2 regions of the Clostridium amazonense genome follow, and region 2 is predicted to be linked to the other one. Evidence: riboswitches for the same ligand, from Rfam matches in the RefSeq annotation. Region 2 holds a riboswitch; the other holds the start of a gene.
What was found. A riboswitch is a leader RNA that binds a small molecule or an ion and turns the genes downstream of it on or off. The one in region 2 is predicted to bind fluoride.
Positions count from the first base shown of each region.

Region 1: it holds a riboswitch for fluoride, as region 2 does, so the genes downstream of both, AC07E4_RS11055 (cation:proton antiporter domain-containing protein) here and AC07E4_RS14705 (chloride channel protein) in region 2, are expected to answer to the same signal.

Region 1 covers NZ_JBWKMH010000024.1:368,779-375,699, forward strand. The annotation lists gene AC07E4_RS11030 (hypothetical protein) at 1-419, opposite strand, end outside; gene AC07E4_RS11035 (zinc dependent phospholipase C family protein) at 675-1,343, shown strand; gene AC07E4_RS11040 (NUDIX hydrolase) at 1,525-2,055, opposite strand; gene AC07E4_RS11045 (GNAT family N-acetyltransferase) at 2,241-2,774, opposite strand; gene AC07E4_RS11050 (TspO/MBR family protein) at 3,333-3,836, opposite strand; fluoride riboswitch at 4,099-4,162, shown strand; gene AC07E4_RS11055 (cation:proton antiporter domain-containing protein) at 4,194-5,402, shown strand; gene AC07E4_RS11060 (nitrite/sulfite reductase) at 5,498-6,921, shown strand, end outside.
Region 2 covers NZ_JBWKMH010000033.1:47,930-54,850, forward strand. The annotation lists gene AC07E4_RS14685 (hypothetical protein) at 138-431, opposite strand; gene AC07E4_RS14690 (hypothetical protein) at 499-885, opposite strand; gene AC07E4_RS14695 (hypothetical protein) at 1,421-1,786, opposite strand; gene AC07E4_RS14700 (nucleotidyltransferase family protein) at 1,889-2,566, opposite strand; gene AC07E4_RS14705 (chloride channel protein) at 2,657-3,844, opposite strand; fluoride riboswitch at 3,902-3,975, opposite strand; gene AC07E4_RS14710 (cysteine hydrolase family protein) at 4,390-4,914, opposite strand; gene AC07E4_RS14715 (bis(5'-nucleosyl)-tetraphosphatase) at 5,049-5,471, opposite strand; gene AC07E4_RS14720 (GNAT family N-acetyltransferase) at 5,647-6,177, opposite strand; gene AC07E4_RS14725 (HAD family hydrolase) at 6,416-6,921, opposite strand, start outside.

The DNA of each region.
Region 1 (6,921 bases), on a different contig from region 2:
TTTATAAGACCTGGGAATAATTCATCGCCAAGTTCTTTACCTTCTTCCATAAGTTCTTTTAATTCATCTATATCGTCTATGTAGCTTACTCCTTCTTCTAAATCAAATATATCTACATATTCTTCATTCTCTTCTTCATTTAATTCAAACTTAGAATCATCTTCATTTTCTTCTTCTAAATCAAAATCACTAAAATCTTCTAAGTCTACCTTTTCTGTTTCTTTATTTTCAGTTTCTATGTCTACATCTTTATTTTCTTCAAAAACTTCGTCTATTTTTATTGCTTTAACATCATAACCTTCAAGTTCTAAACATTTTCCACAATTATCACAAATTTTATTTTTATCTAATTCACAAGTCTCACATTCTTTACAATCATTACAAATTTTATTTTCATTAAAGATACATTTTTTGCTCATTTAACTACCTTCTTTTCAATTTATTTGTATACTTTTCCAATCTGATTTTTAAATCATAACACTATATATTTTTGACAACTTTGTCTAAAATTAAAACTAATATGTTGCATAGTAAATTTTAAAAATCGCATCATATTATATCAAACTAACAAGTTTAATTCAAGTTTAAATACTATAATATATATATTTGTTAATTTATGATATAATCTAAATACTCACACAACAAGTAAATTATGTAAGGGGGCTATATTAGTTATGGCTACATGGATTGCTCATTTAAGAGTAGCTGAAAATTTATTAAATAAAGGATTCAATTTTGATGTATCTTCATTTTTAATTGGAAACATAGGACCTGATTCTGGTGTTCCTAATGAAGATTATAGTAGTTTTTATCCACCACGTGAGATAACTCATTGGGAAAAAAATAAAATTTCAGATGCTGAAGGATTTTTTAATAAATATATACAAAATGCTCATCCAATCACTGATAAAAATGAATTTTCATTTAAAATAGGTTATTATACTCATCTATTAACTGATATTGAGTGGAAAAAATTATATGAAGCTAAAAAGAAAACTCCTCTTTATAAAGAAAATTTAGATAAAGATAAAAAATTCATATGGGTAATTAAAGACGATTGGTATGGATTAGACTTTTTATATCTAGACCAAAATCCCAATTGCTACTTTTTTAAAGTATTTAAAAATGTAGCTGAAGTTCCTGACTATCTTGATTACTTTCCTAAAGGAGCTTTTACTAAAAGTGTTAAAAACATATGTGAATATTATTTAGGTGAAAACACATTAACTAAAGAAAACTTTAAATACCTAACAGAAGAAGAAATGAATAAATTTATTGAAAATGCTACAAATACAATTGAAATAATTTTAAAAGAAAAACTAAAGAATTTAAATCTAAATTAATTTTATCACTTAAATATTATTATAAATTCTACTAATACAATATTAAAGGACCACACCCAAGTGGTCTTTTAACATATGTTTAAAATTTTCTATTCATTAAATTTTATATAATAGAGATTTGTCCATTGATGCAACTAATCATTTCTTCATTCGTAATCTTATAAACTTTATATCCATTAAATTAACTATTACATTTTTCTTTTTTAATAATTTCATAAATATTATTTAAGGCTAAAGTTTCTCTTCTTATCCAACTTGTAGTATTTATATTACCATTAGCTAGTATATTTTCATTATTTTTTATGGCTTCTTTTATATTAACCCATTCACTCATAAACCCTAGTTCTTGTTCATACTCATCTAGTTTTTGTTCTTTAACTTCATCCATAACGGAACATTTATAATAATAGGAATACATTATAAATTTACATTCACTTTCAAATTTATCCTTAGAAACTTCTTTTATCTTACCTATTAATTCCAAAATACTTTCTATACTATACCCTGTTTCCTCAGCAACTTCTCTCATTAAAGCTTCATTGTGGCTTTCTCCCTTATTTATTCCTCCACCAGGAAACTTATAATCACCTTTATTTGATTTGACAAGTAATATTTCTTCTCCCCTTATAACAACTCCTCTTACTGCAATTCTCTTAAATGATTTCTTATATTCTATTACTTTCTTATCATCACAAATTTGTAAGCTAAACATAATTTTTCTCCCCTATATTTTTAATTTTCCTATAATTTTTCTACTTATCATAAATTAGTTTTATAGCTAATTTCCAATATAATGTCAGTAAATTATATCATAATTTTTAATTACCGTATTCTTCAATTTTAAAAGAACATTATTCATATCTTAAATTTCAATATTTATGTGGTTTAATAAACATATTATGAAAGCTTCTTATATAATTTGTAATAATTAAATTTACACATTTCGCCGCAGTATTTTGCCACCTTATTACCAAACGCTTGAAAACCAAGCTTTTTAATTACAGTATTAGAAGGTATATTATCTGGCTTAACAATAGCAACTAATTCTTTTAACTCAGTATTTTTAAAAATCCACTTAATTAATGTTTTAGCAGCTTCAGTACCATATCCTTTGCCTTGATAGTTATCTGAAACAGCATATGAAATCTCAACTTCATTATCTACCATAGCTTGTGCATGAACACCAACAAAGCCAATACATTTATGATCACACTTATGCTCAATTGCTAGCATTATAAATGGTTCACTAATATCAAATTTTTTATTTATCCATTCTATCCAATCAAGTGCCTCTTTTTCATCATGCATAACCATATCAGCCATCCAATAAGACACCTTTGGTTGCTGACTATAATAAGCCGCATCTTCTACATCAACTGATGAAAAAGGTCTAACAATTAAGTTATCTGTTTCAATATTAATATTCATCATTCTCAAACTCCCCTTTAATAGTCTTGGAATTTTTATTCTATATTTTTACTTTTTATTATATTTTTACAATTATATCATCTAATTTAAATTTTATCCATAAATTTGTAAAATATATTAAATCTTCACACTATTCCCTAGCTTCATTATTCAGAGTTTTACTTGTATAAAAACATTAAAAAAATCCAATTCAAACAACTATAACTTATTTATGAATTGGATTATTACATATAGGGTTCAAACTCAAAGTAATCTTTTTATCAAATGATATTACTAAAATTATATTTTATTCCTATGTTTGTATCTTAAACCAATTAAGAACTAAGAGTGAAAAGTTAAAAGTTATGGTAAATATTACTCTCTTTGTTCCTAATATCTAAAAATAGAAACACATAAAAACTAGTTTTTATATAATATTTAAATTATTTACTTTGAAAAATATTATAAAATTTGATTAAAAAACTGAGACTTCAGTTTTATCGTTAATTGTTAATTTTTGTACAACACTTCTAATTGCTCGTTCTCAATTGAAATAAGAATAATTTCATCTTTCAACTTGCACTACAAATTTTTATTTAGTCTATATACTTCATAATTTAATATAAGTGCAAAGCTAGACCAAATTAAGTACGGAATTAATAATATACCGGCTATTCTATCTTTTTTATAAAACTTTATAACTGTAATTATTAATACTATAATTAAACATGCTAAATCTATAAGTGCTAATAATCTAAAATTAAAATAAAAGAATAATATTGGCCATAATAAATTTAATGCAAATTGTATTATAAAAATAACTACCTCAAAAGTAACATCTTCACCTAAACTTCCAAGCATAAGTATTCTATAAAAAGCTAATGCCATTAAAACATATAATATAGGCCAAACTATTCCAAAAACAATTGGTGGTGGTGCAAATTTAGGTCTCATAAGCCCTAAATAAATATTTGGTGCTGACCTTGTTATAATGCTTATTATTATAGATAATCCTAAAACAAAAATTAAACTGATTAAAAGAAGAAATATGTTTTTCTCCCCTTTAACTTTTAAAATTGACTTCACAAAATTCACCTACCTAAAACAAATATTTTTTATTTATCTATTCTACTAATATTTATATAAATCCTAATTATTCATACTTTGATAATATTTTTATAAAATACATATAAATATCTATAAATATATCCACTTAAATAGAATTGTTTATATTTTCAAGTCTTTTCTCATCTATTGACTCCAATTAATAAAAATTGTAAAATATATTTTGTTATTATAATCTTATTTAACTTAATCATATCTTTTAAACATTTCATTTATAAAAAAATTTCCAATAGGTGATGGGGTTCGCCTTTAAATGCCAATCTTTGGCTGATGACTCCTACATAAAAATTTAATATTGATGTATTTTAGGAGGTTTTTATGACTTTTTTTATTTTACTTATTAGTTTACTCATAATATGCCTACTCTCCAATTTTAGTGGAAAGCTAGCAGAGTTAATTAAATTGCCTTCTCTTATTGGAATGATGCTTCTAGGAATGCTTATAGGACCTTATTGTTTTAAATTAGTTCCTAATATCACTATTTCTGTAGCTCCTTTCATAAAAGATTTTGCTCTTATAACCGTATTATTTATTGCTGGTCTTGGAATTAGCAAAAATCAAATGCACAAAATTGGTCGTCCTGCTATTTTATTAAGTATAGTACCAGCAACTATAGAAGGCTTTATAATTGCATATCTTAGTACAATTTTTTTAGGTTTTGATTTTATTCAAGGAGCAATTTTAGGCTTTATAATTGCAGCTGTAAGTCCTGCTGTGCTTATTCCTTCCATGCTTGACTTAATTGATAAAAGGCTTGGTGAAGATAAATCTATTCCAGAAATGCTTTTAGTAGGAGCTTCTGCTGATGATACTGTTGCTATAACACTTTTTACTACTTTTTTATCTTTATATATGCAAAAAAGTTCTGGTGGAGATTTTTTACTAATAAAAAGTATATCTACAATTCCAATAACTATAATTTTAAGCATAATAATTTCATATATACTTTGCAAACTTTCAACTTTTGTTATATCTAAATTTAAAACTAAATACTTGAAAGTTATATTTGTATTTTCAATATGTATTATTCTTAGAATTATAGAATCTAGATTCAAAATTGAAGTATTTAATTCATTATTAACAATAATGTTATATGGATTTTTCTTAAGATCTCAAACAGAAGATAGTGCACTATATATAAAAACTAAAATGGATAAATTCTGGAAACTAGGGAAGCTATATCTTTTTGTTTTTGTAGGTATGGCAATAAATCCATCTTTAGCTTTAGGTTATTTAAAAATTGGAGTAATAATTTTAACAATTTCTCTTTCATTTAGGTCTTTAGGTGTTTTATTATCTCTAGTAAATACAAATCTTACAATGAAGGAAAGATTATTTTGTGTTGTAGCTTATCTTCCTAAGGCAACAGTTCAATCTGCTAAGGCTGGTATTCCTCTTCAAATGGGCGTAGCTGGTGGTGAAATTATGCAGGCTATTGCTCTTTTAAGTGTTTTAATAACTGCTCCAATTGGTGCTATAGGCATAAAAATCTTTGCACCTAAATGTTTAAATAAAATTAATGATTAATAACAGTATAATAATTCTTTCAACAATTAATACTAAGGTTATAAATAAAAATGAATTTTAATAACTTAAAGTTTAATTTTGGAAAAGGTGATGAAATGGATAAATTAAAAGAAATATTATTAAGTGAAATTCCTGGTTTTAAAGAAACAGGATTAAAATTTTTGAATAAAGAAATTACTAAAATGGAATTTAAAGGAGTGTCTGGTGGCTTTGGAGCATATGCTCATAGAGATGGACAGTCTTTTATGATTAGACTTAGAATTCCTTCAGGAATTACGTCTAAAGAAGAACTAAAAATTATATATGATATGGCTAAAAAATATAATTTAGATCATATTCATTTAACTACTCGTCAAGCTATTCAATTTCATGGACTCTCTATAGAAGATATTTGTGAAGTCATGGAAGAAGGTTTAAAACATAATATTTACACTAGAGGTGCTGGCGGAAACTATCCAAGAAATGTTGCCATGTCTCCTCTATCTGGTGTAGATCCTAATGAAATTTTTGATGTTACACCATATGCTATTGCTGCTAATAATCATTTTCTTAAAAAAATATATACATACAAATTACCTAGAAAACTAAAAGTTGCTTTTTCTAATAATAATGTAGACGAAGGTCACTGTACTGTTCATGATTTAGGTTTTGTAGCATGCAAAAAAGATAATAAAAATTATTTCAAAGTGTTTTTAGGTGGTGGTCTTGGAAGAAATCCTAAATTAAGTTTAGAACTTGATGAACTTGTTGAACCTAAGGATGTATTATACCACATAGAAGCTATGACCAATCTTTTTATAAACGAAGGAAACTATGAAAATAAAAGTAAAGCTCGTATAAGATATATGGTTGAAAAATTAGGTGAAGAAGGTTTCTTAAATGAATATAAAAAATATTTAAAACAAGCTAAAGAAAAAGGCGGTTTAGATGTAAATCCTGAACTAATAAATTATACTAAAGAAGGTTTAGAAACAACCATTCAAGATAAGCGACTATTTAAACAAAAACAATCTGGTCTTTATAGTGTTTACTTCCATCCAATTGGTGGTCAGCTTAGCATGAAAGATTTTAAAGTCATTTTAGATGAACTTGATAAAATTGAAAATCCAATTATAAGACTTGCTATGACAGAAGGCATTTACTTTATAAATTTAAATGGTAAAGAAGCTGAATCAATGCTTAAAGCCACATCAAAATTAGGAGGAGAAACAGCCTTAGAGCAAAGTGTTTCTTGTATAGGTGTACCTATTTGTCAAATGGGACTACTTGAAAGCCAAAAAGAACTTAATTCTATAGTAGATTACTTTAGAGAACATAATTTCAACTCAGACATACTTCCTAGAATTCATATTTCAGGATGTGGAAACTCTTGTGGAGTTCATCAAATTGGTGAAATAGGTTTAACTGGAAAAATGAAAAGAGTAAATGACAAATCTACAGGAGTTTTTGAACTTCATATTGGTGGAAATGTAGGTGTTGGAAAAGCTGCTTTAGGTGAATGCTATGGAGACATTGAATT
Region 2 (6,921 bases):
CTATTTATTCAAAGTCATTTTTTATAATGATTGAATCATAATATACTTTGTAAGCTCAAAAAATATTGTACTCCATCATTATTCATAACCAATTCATATGCTTTTGCACTTCATTTCAAATTCACAGACACATAATTTTAGAAATCATATACACTATTAGGAATTATAAACCATAATCCTAATTTTGTTTTATACACGCCCATTCCTGAAGCAGAATTGTCATTATACAATAAATGAACACGTACATTTCTTTTATCATCAGATGTATATTCTAATTGTGGAGCTTCTTTTAAATGATATTTAAAGTACCCATGATAAAAATTATATTTCTTAGCAACTCTTATTGGATTAGTATGTATGAATATGAATGATGATAAAAAGCAAACAATAATAATAAAAAAAGCAATACTAGTTGCTTTAGGTTTTTTCATAAATAATTCCACCTTTCTTATAACTGTTGCAATTCTGAGTCTAGGTAGAATAATTTCAAATTAGTAATTATACTAATTTTATTGGTTTTCCAATTTTCTTATCCACTCTCCATTGTGGAGGGTTTGTATCATCTCCCCAGTACTCATCAATACTTATTATCTTTTCCCCTGAAAACCTTATAAACGATGTAGCATGAAATGAACTACTATTATCTGAAAGCCATACTCTTGTAACTGAAATAGCTAAATCGCCTATTACCTCAAGTTTTTCAACCTCGCCACACCAATTACCAGGATATTCACAGTTTGCTATTATATATTCTTCTACTGTAAAACTTTCATTAGTATTATGCCAATTAATTATAGCATTTGAATTAAAATATCTTTTAAGTTTCTTTGGATTTTGCTCAATAATATCTTTCCAAAGTTCTAGTACCCTATCCTTTGTCTCCATGTATTTATCCCCCAATAATAGGGCTCCAAGTTCAAATTTTAAATAACAAATTTATCAATTGAAAGACTTTTTTCTTTCATCAAGAAACAGGAATTATTTAAATTAGTATTTCTTTAAAATTTAATTTAGAAAATCTTATTAATTTGTGTTTTATTTTCAAGACCTGAACCCAAGGACGGGTTCAGCGACTGCCTAGACAAGATGTCGTGTGAACTAAATTTAGAAATATGTAATTGAGAATTCAATGTATATTTTTTATAAATCAAGGAAGTAATTTACATCAATAATGGAATTTTATTAATGTGAATTGCTGACGAAGAGTTATGAAAAATAGGCTAGAATTTAATTACATAGCTCTGAATTTAGTTCACTAATAGCCGTCTAGTCTTGAAAATAAAATGGCAAATTTATTAGAGTTTCTTCGAAATTTTTATGAATAACGTTTTAAATAATTACTGTTTCCTTTACTACTACCATTCTCATTTAATATTTGAATAATTTCATTTTTCAGCTTGAAACCCTATAATAACTTGCATTAAACATGTAGTGGTATGTTCTCTAAAAAATGTTTTTCTACATTACACTTATTTACTCCATATTCAATCATTTCATTCCATGTTTTATCTCTTTTTACTGGAAGCTCAAAATATTTCCCTTTCAATATAACAAAGAGAGTTTCGTCACTAAAAGTGTGTATATACCATGTCAATTTCACTTCATTTTTAAGCATTTCTAATAAGTCTTTTATTTTTTCATCTGGTACACGATATTCATTTGTGTGCCATACTGGACATTCATCTTCTGGTACGTTTTCAATTCTTTGCGAAAAGAAATACGGTTTTATTATCTCTAATACTTGATTGTTTTCTAAGCTTTCTTCAATTACACCTAGTGTAAACATTATCCACCTCCATAGATTTCCTAATAATATTAATATACATTTTATTATAGTAAAATTTTCAATTAGAATATTAAGAAGCACCTAAAAACTATAAATTAATATCTATTTATTTTTTAAATAATCCTCAATAGCCTTTACTCTATCATATCGTTTTCTTTTCCTATTAACTTGTAGCTGTAATTCTAATGGTGGAACTTTAACAATATTTCCATTCCATAGGACACTTTCTATATGATTCCTTGCATATGGCCCAAAATCAGATGGTTCTGGTTTATCTACAAAATCCTGTGGATCAAAAGCCAAATCTATTCTTGCATTTAAAAATAGCACACCAAAATAATTCACCACCCAACCTTTACTTGAAATAATAGGTTCAACAATAAAATCAGAAAAAATATTTTTTATCTTACCAATGTCCTTTGAATTTAGCATAATATCAACATCATGAGGCATAACAGAAATTCCTCTTATGCACAAAGCACAACTGCCAGTTAACCACCAATCTATATCATAACCTTTAATTTTATTTATAAATGATAACAAAGCTTTTTCCCATTGAACTTCTTTTAAGTATCCCATTTGTAAAAACATTTCTTCTGCATAATTCTTGAAATTCATTTTAATATTATCTATATTATCAATGTTTTTAGGATACTTCTTTACAAAATTTCCATGTTCTAAAGAGTAATATTGGCTTTCAAGAATGCTTTTATATTCATTGGGATACTCAGAAATTACAAATAAAATATTATTTTCATTTTCTTTAAATGAAATGTTCATATACCCCTCCCCTATTTAATTTCTCTATTATAAATTATTATTACAATCCAATTATAACATATTCTGTAAATACAGTGTTTTAATTTACATTTAATACTCCAACCAAACCTGTGATGAATAGATTCCCTTTCTGCCTGAAATAAACACACTTATTATACAAACAATTATTGCAAAAATCATATTATTTGAACCAAAAAGCTCAAGATATAATATAAATGAAGCAATAGGTGCGTTAGTAGCACCAGCAAAAACACCTATTAATCCCAAAGCTGCTGAAAAAGCAACCGGAATACCAACTATAGGTGATAATGTTGCTCCTAATGTTGCCCCTATAACAAATAGTGGTGTTACTTCTCCTCCTTGATATCCAACACTTAAACAAAGAGTTGTTAGTGTGAGTTTTATGATAAAAGCAAAATATGGAACATTGCCTTCAAACGAATCCATTAATAACCCTAAACTTAAATTGTTATATAATCTATTTCCTAATAAAAATGTTATACAAACCATAATTGACCCACCAATAAAAATTTTTATATAATCATCTTTAATATATTTATTAAAAATAACCTTAAAGAAATCAGTCATATATACAAATAATTTACTAATAATTCCAAAGCAAATTGAAAGTAATATAACTTTTTCGATATTAATAAAATCAAAAGATTCTATAGGTGGTATTTGAAAGTGAGAGTGCGATACACCTAAAAACCTTACAACTTTATCGCCAACTATAGCAGCTGTTATAGCTGGTAACATAGACGCATAAGTTAAACTACCCACAGTTGAAACTTCTACTGCAAATATACTCCCAGCAATCGGTGTTCCAAACACAGCAGAAAATCCAGAAGAAACCCCACTAATCAATAATATTTTTCTATCCAAATCATATTTTTTAAAGATATCTGCAAATAAGTTTCCAATAGTTCCACCAATTTGCACACCTGTACCTTCCCTGCCTACTGATCCTCCAAATAAATGTGTTAAAATTGTCCCTATAAAAACTAATGGTGCCATAACTAAATGTATTTTTTCATTACGCCCATTAATATTTTCAATAATTAAGTTATTTCCCTTTTTTGAGTTTTTACCATACTTTTTATAAAGAAAAGTCATTAACACTCCAGATAAAGGTAGTAACAATATTAGCAAGTCGTACTTTAAGTTTAATTCAATAACCTTCTCAAGCAATATAAGAAATCCTCCAATAATTACACCAGATAATCCTCCTATTATTGCTGAAATCAACACTAATTTTAAAATTTTTATCTTACTCATATTTTCTCCTTAATTTTAAATATTCATATAAAAAAAGCTAATGAAACTACAACAAAGAAAGTTGTAGAAGTCATTAGCTTATTAAGCAGTTTTGATATAAATCAAGGGAGACATTCATTCCCTAATAAAAAATATTATATCAAACTTAAATATATAGTTCAATCTATAGTGTTCCAAGTTCAAATTTAAAGTAATCTCTTTATCAAATGATATTATTAAGCTTACAGTTTATTTCTATTTTTATATTTGGAACCAAGTAAGAGTTAAAAGTGAAAAGTGAAAAGTTATAGTTGATATTACTCACTTCGCTTTTAATATCTAAAAATAGAAATGCTTAAAAACTACGTTTTTATATTGTTTTCAAGTAATTTGCTTAGCAAATTATCATAAAAATTGATTTTAAAAACTGATACTTCAGTTTTATCCTTAATTGTTAATTGTTAATCGTTAATTGTTAATTTTGTATAACACTTTAAATTTTTCTTTCTCAACTGAAACATGAATAACTTAAAGTTCCAACTTGGATTCCTATATATAACTTAAATTTAAGAATTCATCTTTATAATTGTTTCATCTATTGAAATGCATTTTGCATATCTTCCATTCCAAATAAATTCATTATAATATCTATAACTTTGTTCTGATGACATAAATTTATTATTTACTGTTGTATTTGCATATTCTGGAACTATAATATTAAATCCATGTTCAAATCCGCATTTTATAGTAGCATCAATACAATAGTCTGTTTGAAGTCCTGCAATAATTATATCTTTTTCACCCTTATTTATTAAATACTCTAACAAACCAGTTCCTTTAAAAGCACTATTAACATTTTTGTCGAATATTCGTTCTCCATTTATTGGTTTAAACTCTTCATATATTTCAAATCCAATATTTCCTTTTGTTAATTCACTATCTTGTCCATCGTCATGACGTACATATATTACTTCAATTCTATTTGTTCTAGCTTTATTTATTAGTTCTTTAACATTAGATACAAACCTATCAAATTCATATAATTTTTCATTCACTATTAATTTTTGTGTATCAACTATTAATAAAACCATTTCAATCCCCTTTTCTATTTATAGTATAAAAATATGTTTTGATTTAATAAATTAACTATACCATATTTTACAAATAAATTATTGTTTATTCTTTTAAATCACATATTTAATATATCTCCTTATTTTTAAATTCCTTAGCAAATTGAAATTTTTTCAATAAAGTCCTTTGCTTCACTTAATATTCTTTTTGAACTATCAAAATTTAAAACTTCCATTGCGTCTTCATATTTAATTAAATATGCCCCATCTAATTCTTCTTCTTGATAACATATCTGTTGATTATCATACTCTGCAACAAAATATATTACTTCTTTAATTATCTCTTCCTTATTAGGAATTATATATTCATCCATTGTCCTAAAACCATCAATAATTTGAGGTCTTATACCTATTTCTTCATATATTTCTCTTAATGCAGTCTCTTTTTCTGTTTCCATTCCTTCAATATGACCTTTAGGAAATCCATAATGTCCTTCTAAAGATTTAACAATAACGAAGTAAACATCATTTTCTTTGCGTGTAAATACCACTGCACCACTTGACACTTCATGTTTCATAAAAAAAGCCTCCTAAAAATCCCCTTTAACCCTCAGAACTTAATACAATAATTCATTATTTAAAATAAGAAATGTGGTAAATTCTATATCTACTTATGTATGAACTAGAAATTGATACTATTGGAATATATACTTGGATTACAGTCATCCTCGATATACTTTGATTCTATATTAGTCATAAAACACACTCTAGTTGGCAATCACAAGGTTCTTTTTCTGCAAGCTCTTTATTATATTCAACAGCTTCCACACACCCCATCGCTCGATAAAAAGCTTGACTTTCTATTGCCGAATGAGCTGATATATATAATTTTTCGGCATGATGCTCTTTTGCCCACTTTTTTGCTAAACTAAATAATTCTTTTCCAATTCCTTCTCCACGCATATCCTGTGATACATGAATGTTGGATAAATCCATGTATTTAGCATGTATGCCAAATATAACTGGCTCTACAGATGCAAATCCCTTCAGATATCCATGACAGAAAGCACCAACAACATATCCGTTGGAATTAATTAGATTTTCCAGGTACAAAACCCCTTCCCGATATTCTTCCTCACACCAGTTATCAACAAATGGTACATCTTTAATGAACCATTCACCGTTTATTTTTCTCCAGCACCTAGTTACATTCTGCGTCCTATCAAAAGATTCGAACAACGAGAGATTCACATCGTTGGCATCCAATACTTTATATGTAATCATTATAAATCACCTCACCAAGTATAAATAATCTTAATTATAAATTCCTATTTATCGAATTGGTTCACATCTTTTATATATCATATTTATTTACTATCCTAAATTAATTGTAACATATTTTGTAAATAATCAATTATTTAATTTAAAAAGCATTTTTACATCTATTATTTAAATAGTTATGTTATTTAATAGATAAATTAGTATATAGACTATTACTACAGTACTTTCGAAAAAATTCTTATTATAACACCTCAAGTAAGTCGTTTAATTGTGAAATCTCTATATTAGGAATATATTCATCTGATTTTGGATTCTGAATTCCACCAAATCCCTGCTTAATCCATATTGTCTTCATTCCAATTTGCTTTGCTGGAAATATATCGTTATCTAATCGATCTCCAACCATAACTATTTCTGATGCTTTATATCCTGATTTTTCTACTGCAATCTCAAAAAGTTTAATATTTGGCTTCATAATCTGATAATCCCATGATGAAATTATAAATGAAAAATATTTTAAAATTCCTAATTCTCTTAATCTATCTATAAGTCCATCTGTTTGATTTGCAATAATCCCTAATTCATATCTCTTGGATAAAGTCTGTAGTACTACATTCGCATTATCATATAGTTTTTCAAGATTATGCTTATAAGGAGCTTGATTTTTAAAGCCAAACTTTTTTATAACTGTTCGATATTGTGGTTTATAATCTAAAGAAGCTTGAACAATTTCAGCATATATTTGTT